Linked DNA regions of Streptosporangium becharense. The protein of the gene in region 2 interacts with the protein of the main gene of each other region in a pairwise test. Links are inferred from orthologs where the notes say so. Each region holds a gene or a part of one and is shown on either strand. Other genes may lie near its edges.

Evidence for each region. The genes of interacting proteins can lie anywhere in the genome.
Region 1: the proteins of F4562_RS07440 (region 2) and F4562_RS22245 interact in binary tests that used the Escherichia coli proteins (3 or more experiments, as listed by UniProt). The link is inferred for Streptosporangium becharense from one-to-one orthologs.

What each region holds. Positions count from the first base shown.
Region 1 is NZ_JACHMP010000001.1:5,060,042-5,063,758, reverse strand. The notes cover bases 620-3,420. They hold F4562_RS22245 (cysteine desulfurase family protein), read right to left. Parts: upstream 2,702-3,420; coding sequence 1,538-2,701; downstream 620-1,537. Other genes in these bases: F4562_RS22240 (TetR/AcrR family transcriptional regulator), read left to right, coding at 2,813-3,319; F4562_RS22250 (DUF695 domain-containing protein), read left to right, coding at 620-1,315. In the rest of the region: tRNA 2-thiouridine(34) synthase MnmA, read right to left, coding at 1-208; more of F4562_RS22250, read left to right, coding at 269-619; F4562_RS22235 (MFS transporter), read left to right, coding at 3,498-3,717. UniProt on the Escherichia coli protein: Master enzyme that delivers sulfur to a number of partners involved in Fe-S cluster assembly, tRNA modification or cofactor biosynthesis. Catalyzes the removal of elemental sulfur from cysteine to produce alanine.
Region 2 is NZ_JACHMP010000001.1:1,738,546-1,742,236, reverse strand. What follows is about bases 515-3,289. They hold F4562_RS07440 (sulfurtransferase TusA family protein), read right to left. Parts: upstream 2,150-3,289; coding sequence 1,880-2,149; downstream 515-1,879. Other genes in these bases: F4562_RS07435 (cysteine desulfurase family protein), read right to left, coding at 2,175-3,289; F4562_RS07445 (carbohydrate kinase family protein), read left to right, coding at 736-1,722; erpA (iron-sulfur cluster insertion protein ErpA), read left to right, coding at 515-608. Also shown: more of erpA, read left to right, coding at 255-514; more of F4562_RS07435, read right to left, coding at 3,290-3,311; ctaC (aa3-type cytochrome oxidase subunit II), read left to right, coding at 3,528-3,691. UniProt on the Escherichia coli protein: Sulfur carrier protein involved in sulfur trafficking in the cell. Part of a sulfur-relay system required for 2-thiolation during synthesis of 2-thiouridine of the modified wobble base 5-methylaminomethyl-2-thiouridine (mnm(5)s(2)U) in tRNA.

The DNA.
Region 1 (3,717 bases), 3.3 Mb from region 2 along the record:
AGGGGATGCCGATGACGTCGGCGGCCCTGCGGGCGTCACGCGAGTCTTCGAGCGTGCAGCACCCGCGGGCGCCGGTCCGGTAGGACTGGGGGTTGGCGGAGAGGGCCAGGTGGACGCCGGTGACGTCGTGACCCGCCTCGGCGGCACGGGCCGCCGCCACGGCGGAGTCGACGCCGCCGGACATGGCGGCAAGCACACGAAGACTCATAACACCTCTGAGCGTACCCGCGTTCGCGGGCGCCTCGTCGGGCTGCGAGAATCCGGGGCCATGCGACTGTTCGGGCGCAAGAGCGAATCTCCCGCCGACCCCGCCCCCGCGATCGAACGTTTCTGGGCGTGGTGGGCCGAGGCGCGGCCGGAGCTGGACGCCGCGGTGACCGCCGGCGAGACCGGGCGGCAGGCCGAGCTGATCGGCCCCGCGGTGACGGCGGTCCACCCCTCGCTGGTGTGGGAGATCACCCCGGGGCTGCGGGCCGACCACGCCCTCGTGGTCACCTGCGCGGGTGATCCGGAGCTGCGCGCCGTCGCGCACCGCTGGGCCGCCGCCGCGCCGCCCGCCGACCGGCTCTGGGAGTTCCACCCGTCGCGGCGGGCCGATCCGCGGGCCACGACGCTGACGGTCGACGTGGACGGCTACGGGTTCACGCTCGGCGAGCTCACGCTGGGGTTGCGCGTCCCGCGCGGCAACCCGCGCGTGGACGTGGTCGCCTACCACCCGATCTTCACTCTCCTTCCGGAGGAGACCCGTGTCGAGGCCGCGCTGCTCGCCCTCGACCGGCTGCTCGGCGAGGACGAGGTGGCCCGCTGGGTGGGCGACGTCTCGGCCGTCGCGATCGAGCCGATGGACGCCGTGCCCGCCGTGCACCTGCCCGGGGTGGTCGCCGACCTCGCCTCCGGCTACGGGGACGACCAGTGGGCGCTGCTGGAGGGTGAGACCGCGGGTGGCGCCCGCCTGGTCGCCGCCGCCCGTCACCCGTTGCGTCCGGTGGACTACCCGGTGTTCGACCAGCACATCGCCATCACCCTCCCGTACGCGCACCACGACGCCGAGGGCCTGCCCACCGGCCCCTCGCTGGAGGCGTTGCGCGACTTCGAGGAGCGGCTGGCCGGGCGGATCGGCGGCCCGGACGGCGGCGGCGTCCTCGCCGCGCACCTGAGCGCCGAGGGCCGGCGGGTGCTGCACGTCTACGCCGACCCGGAGGGCAGGGCGGCCGTCCACGCCGAGAAGCTCGTCGCGGGCTGGAAGGAGGGGCGGCCCCGGGTCGACGTGGCCGCCGACCCCGGCTGGGCCGCCGTCGCCCCCTTCCTGTCCTGAGAGACGCCGCGTCCCTCCTGAACGCCGCCGCGCCTTCCGGGGCCTGAGGGCCGTGTCCGGGCCGTGTCTTCCACGGCCAGGACGCCGCCGTGTCTTCCAGGACCTGAGGACCATGACTTCCGCGGCCCGGACGCCGCCGCTTCCCTGTGCTGAACGCCGCGCCTCCCGGCGCGGCGGTATTCGGCGGGATTCGACGGGATTCGGCGGTATTCGACGGTGGGGTCAGGTGAGCCCGGCGCGGCGGGCCCGCTCCACGACATGGCCGATGACGTCGGCGAGCCGGTCGACGTCCTCCTCGGTGGAGGTGTGGCCGAGGGTGAAGCGCAGCGAGCCGCGTGCCCGGACCGCGTCGGCGCCCATGGCGAGCAGGACGTGGGAGGGTTGGGCCACCCCCGCGGAGCAGGCCGAACCGGTCGAGCACTCCACGCCCTTGGCGTCCAGGAGCATGAGCAGGGCGTCGCCCTCGCAGCCGGGGAAGGAGAAGTGCGCGTTGCCCGGCAGCCGGTCGGCCGGATCACCGTTGAGGATCACGTCGGGCACCGCCTGGCGGACCCTGCGGATCAGGTCGTCGCGGAGCCCGGTCAGCCGGGCCGCGGTCTCGGCCTGCCGGGCCACCGCGGCCTGCACCGCCACGGCGAAGCCGGCGACGGCGGGGGCGTCGAGGGTGCCGGAGCGCACGTCGCGCTCCTGGCCGCCGCCGTGCAGCACCGGCACCGGGTCGACGCCCCGGGCCAGCAGGAGCGCGCCGACCCCCATCGGGCCGCCGATCTTGTGGCCGGAGATCGTCAGCGCGTCGACCCCCGAGTCGGCGAAGGTGACGGGGAGCTGGCCGACGGCCTGGACCGCGTCGCTGTGGAACGGGATGCCGTGCTCGCGGGCGATGGCCGCCAGCTCCCGGACCGGCTGAACGGTGCCGACCTCGTTGTTGGCCCACATGACGCTGACCAGCGCGACGCCGTCCGGATCGCGTTCGACGGCCTCGCGGAGGGTCCGCGGGTGCACCCGCCCCAGTTCGTCGACCGGGAGCAGCTCGACGACGGCCTCCTGGTGGTCGGCCAGCCAGTGCGCCGGGTCGAGAGCGGCGTGGTGCTCGACCGCGCTGGTCAGGATACGGGTGGCGCCTCGGGCACGGCGGGCCCAGTACAGGCCCTTGACGGCGAGGTTGTCGGCCTCGGTGCCGCCGGAGGTGAAGACCACCTCGCTCGGCCGGGCACCGAGCGCGGTGGCGATGGTCTCGCGCGCCTCCTCCACCACCTGGCGGGTACGGCGGCCGGCCGCGTGCAGCGAGGACGCGTTGCCGACCCGGCCGAGTTGAGCTGTCATCGCCTCGATGGCCTCGGGAAGCATCGGCGTGGTCGCCGCGTGATCGAGATAGGCGGACTTCACGGCCGCACTCCCCTCCCCAGCTCTTTTTTCGGCCTCTTTAGGGTATCCGCGCCTTGGGGGCGCCTCACCCCCGGTTGACGACTGTACCGTCCGGACGGTACAGTAATCGGCATGAGACGCGAGGAGTTGCTGGACGCAGCAGAGGACCTGCTGTGCGACCAGGGCTCCGCGGCGCTCACCCTGACGGCCGTCGCCGAACGTGCGGGATGCAGCAAGGGCGGCCTCCTCTACCACTTCAACACCAAGGAAGCCCTCATCAAGGGCATGGTCGAGCGGCTGATCGAGGAGTTCGACGAGCTCATCGAGGCCCAGGGCCAGGAGACCTACACCAAGAACTATCTCGCGGCCACCTTCGCCGCCGTGCAGAGCGGCCGGCTGCGTCGCTGGGCGGTGGTCACCGGAGCCTCCGGCAACACCTACCTGTTGGCGCCGCTGCGTGAGGCGATGGCCCGTTGGCATCGCGAGGGGCTCGACCGTGAGCCCGACCCGGGGGCGGCGCAGATCGTGCGCCTGGCCTGCGAAGGACTGTGGGACGTGGCGACCCACGACCCCGGCCTCTACGACGACGAGCGCTACGCCAAACTGAAAACGCGTCTGCTCGCCCTGCTGCCCGGTTAGCGACCCCCTCGACGGGCGGTCCCTCCGGCCCGGACGGCGGCCGACCGCAACCACACGCCCGATCTCCCGGGCGCCCTCATCTCACACGTTTGGTGGTCGCTTCCGCATGCGCGAAAGCGACCGCATTCAGTGTGCCCTCTCGGTAATCACCGAAAACATTCATTGAAGGGATGGAGTAATGACCCGCGACCTGAGGACGGCTCGAACCGGAGCGGTTCTCACCTTCGTGCTCGCCGGATTGATGTGCGGATCGATGACCGTACGTGTTCCAGCACTCTCCGACAAGCTCGGCCTGTCCGAGGCTTCGATCGGCCTCACCCTCCTCGTGTGGGGGCTGGGGGCGCTCGTCGCCATGCAGTCGATGCGCGTGGTGATGACGCGCTTCGGCAGCCGGAGCA
Region 2 (3,691 bases):
ACCACACCCCCTTATCGTCGAAGTGACGACTAATGATGACACACGGCAATGGGGGATTTATTCCGGGGAGGGGTGTCTGGCCTCCCGGCGCCGGGCGACCGGCTCCGCACCGGAGGGTGGCGCCTTCGCTGCGGGAGCCGTGCGAGGCCCCAGGAATGTGTAGCGGTGGGCCGGTGTTGGTAGCGTCTAAGAAGGACGTCACAAACAGACAGCCGCTCCCGGTGAGCGGTTGACGCAGACGCGGGAGTCACCACATGTCGGTTGAGAGCACCGAGACCACGGCGAAGGGCCTGATTCTTACTTCCGCCGCCGCGGCCAAGGTCAAGAGCCTGCTGGAGCAGCAGGGCGAAGAGGGCCTGCAGCTGCGGGTCGCGGTGCAGCCCGGTGGCTGTTCCGGCCTGCGCTACCAGCTCTTCTTCGACGACCGTTCGATGGACGGCGACGTCGTCTCCGACTTCGACGGCGTCAGCGTGGTCACCGACCGGATGAGCGCGCCGTACCTCGTCGGTGCCACGGTCGACTTCGTCGACACGATCGAGAAGCAGGGCTTCACGATCGACAACCCGAACGCCACGGGCTCCTGCGCCTGCGGCGACTCGTTCAACTAAGCCCTACCGCCAAGGCCCTCCGGAGCGACCCTCGTCGCTCCGGAGGGCCTTCGCGTGCCGACGGTGTCGCGTATCCTTGCGTGGCCCGCACGCCCAGCTGGATGCTGACAACGAGGAGAAGAACCCCGTGCGCATCGCCGTAACCGGCTCAATCGCGACCGACCATCTGATGACCTTCCCCGGGCGCTTCGGTGACCAGCTCATCGCCGAGCAGCTCGACCGGGTCTCCCTGTCGTTCCTGGTGGACGAACTGCAGATCCGCCGCGGCGGTTGCGCGGCCAACATCACCTTCGGCATGGCCTGCCTGGGGCTGCGTCCGATCCTGGTCGGCGCGGTCGGCGCCGACTTCGCCGACTACCGCTCCTGGCTGGAGCGGCACGGGGTCGACTGCGACTCGGTTCACATCTCCGAGATCCACCACACCGCCCGTTTCCTGTGCACCACGGACGACGACCACAACCAGATCGCGTCCTTCTACACCGGGGCGATGGCGGAGGCGCGGCTGATCGAGCTCGGCCCGATCGCCGAGCGGTTCGACGGCCTCGACCTGGTGCTGGTCAGCCCCAACGACCCCGAGGCGATGCTCCGGCACACCGACGAGGCGCGCCGGCGCGGCATCCCGTTCGCCGCCGACCCCTCGCAGCAGCTCGCGCGGATGCCCGGTGAGCAGATCCGCCAGCTCATCGACGGCGCCGCCTACCTGTTCAGCAACGACTACGAGAAGGGGCTCATCGAGCAGAAGACCGGCTGGTCCGACGAGGAGATCCTCGACCGGGTCGGCGTCCGCGTCACCACGCTCGGCCCCAAGGGTGCCGTCATCGACCGCAAGGGCGAGCCGTCCGTGCATGTGGCCCCGGCGCCCGAGCTCGGCAAGGCCGACCCCACCGGGGTCGGCGACGCCTTCCGCGCCGGCTTCCTGGCCGGTGTGGCCTGGGGCCTGTCTCCGGAGCGCTGTGCCCAGGTGGGCAACCTCACCGCCACCCACGTGCTGGAGCAGGTCGGCTGCCAGGAGTACGAACTGGGGCAGAAGGTCTTCCTGGAGCGTTTCGCCGACGCCTACGGCGCCGAGGCCGCCGCCGAGGTCGGCCGCTTCGTCAAGTGCTACCACGCCTGAGCGGCCGTCAGACCCGGGCCGTCGCGCCACCCCGGGCCGTCACCGTGCCCGGGCGGCCGTCGCGTCCGTGTCGTCGCCGTACGGGCACCGCGTCCGGGGTTCCGCGTGCCGGCACCGGGTCCGGGCCGTCGGCGGTGCGGCGGCCCGGACCCGCAGGTCAGTAGTTGCGCCGTACGTGGATGGCCCAGCCGCGCTGGGGCAGCTCGTAGCTGGCCACGTGGTGGTGGGACTTCAGCCGGCACCACGCCGGGATGTCGGTGACGGCGGCGGGGTCGTCGGCGAGAACGGCGACGATCCCGTTGAGCGGCACGTAATTGATCTGCTCGGCCAGCATGATGATGGGGATCGGGCACTTCTTGCCCAGCGCGTCGATGGTCAGCGCCGGGGGCTGGGTCGATCCCGCCGGGGTGGCCTGGCCGGACGTCATGACGTCTTCACTCCCTGCGTGTCGGTCACTGTCTGATCCCCGCCTCCTCACGGATCCCGCGCACCGCTCCGGGCAGGACGGCGAGGAAGCGGTCGACCTCCTCCGCCGAGGTGCCCCGGGGCAGTGACACGCGCACGTTGCCGTGCGTGAGCACGCCCATGGCTTGCAGAACGTGCGATGGACGAAGCGTACTCGCCGTGCAGGAACTGCCGGACGATACCGAGAATCCGGCCTTGTCGAGTTCAGTCAGCAACGCCTCACCTTCCACGTAAAGACACGAAAAGGTGACAATATGCGGGGCCCGTGCGACCGGGTCGCCGATGACCTCGACATCCGGGACGAGCCTGGGCACCTCGGTTCTGACGCGTTCGACGAGCGCCGAGAGCCTGGCGGACTCGCGGGCCGACTCGGCGACCGCGGCCCGCAGCGCGGCGGCGGACGCGACGATCGCCGGCACGTTCTCGAAGCCGGGCACCCGGCGCCGCTCGCGGTCGTCCTCGGGCAGCGGGGCCCGCCACCGCACACCCTTGCGGACCACGAGCACGCCGACCCCGGCCGGGCCGCCCCACTTGTGCGCGCTGGCGGTCAGCACCGACCAGCCGCCGGGGAGCGGCATCCGGCCCGCCGTCTGGGCCGCGTCCACCAGCAGCGGCACGCCCGCCTCGGCGCAGGCCGTCGCCGCCTCGGCGACCGGCTGGAGCGTGCCGACCTCGTGGTTGGCGCTCTGCAGGCAGGCCAGGGCCGTGCCCTCGGCGAGGACGGCCTCGCGGAAGGCGCCCGGGTCGACCGCGCCGGTGATGCCCACGCCGACCGTCTCGACGGAGCCGCCCTCGTGCTCGTGCAGCGCCGCGGCGTGCAGCACGCTGGAGTGCTCCACCGCCGATGTGGCCAGGCGCCGGCCCGCCCGGCGCCGCCCCCGCAGCGTGCCGAGGACTCCCAGGTGCACGGCCTGGGTGCCCGAGGAGGTGAAGGACACCTCGTCGGCCCGGACGCCGAGCGCCTCGGCGACCTCGGCCCGCGCCTGTTCCAGTAACATCCTTGCTCGGCGGGCGGAGCCGTAGAGCCTCGCGGGGTCGGCCCAGCCGGCGTCGAGGGCCGCGATGAGAGCCTCGCGCGCCTGGGGGTGCAGCGGCTCGGTGGAGGCCGCGTCGAAGTACGCCACATTCCCATCGTCGCACCACGCGCGGCGCAAGCGGGGGCTGCGGGGGAGGGCGGGGGTGGTCCGCGCTAATGTGTCCCCCAGCGTGAAGCTGTGAACTACAACCTTTGAACATGAACAAACAACCGCTCAGGAGTGACTCCTGGGCTCCATCTGTGGGGTAGGCGATCCGTGAGTCCGACCCGCCGTTCTGCACGGCGTCCGTTGGCCCGCCGCCGGGTGCCACGCGCTGCCGCTCTGGCGCTGCTGCTGGTGTCCGTGACGGCGTGCAGTGCCGAAGAGTGGTCCCGAGGCGGCTTGCCCAAGGGGGTCACCGAGCAGTCCGACGCCGTCCAGAGTCTCTGGAACGGGTCCTGGATCGCCGCCCTGGCCACCGGTGTGGT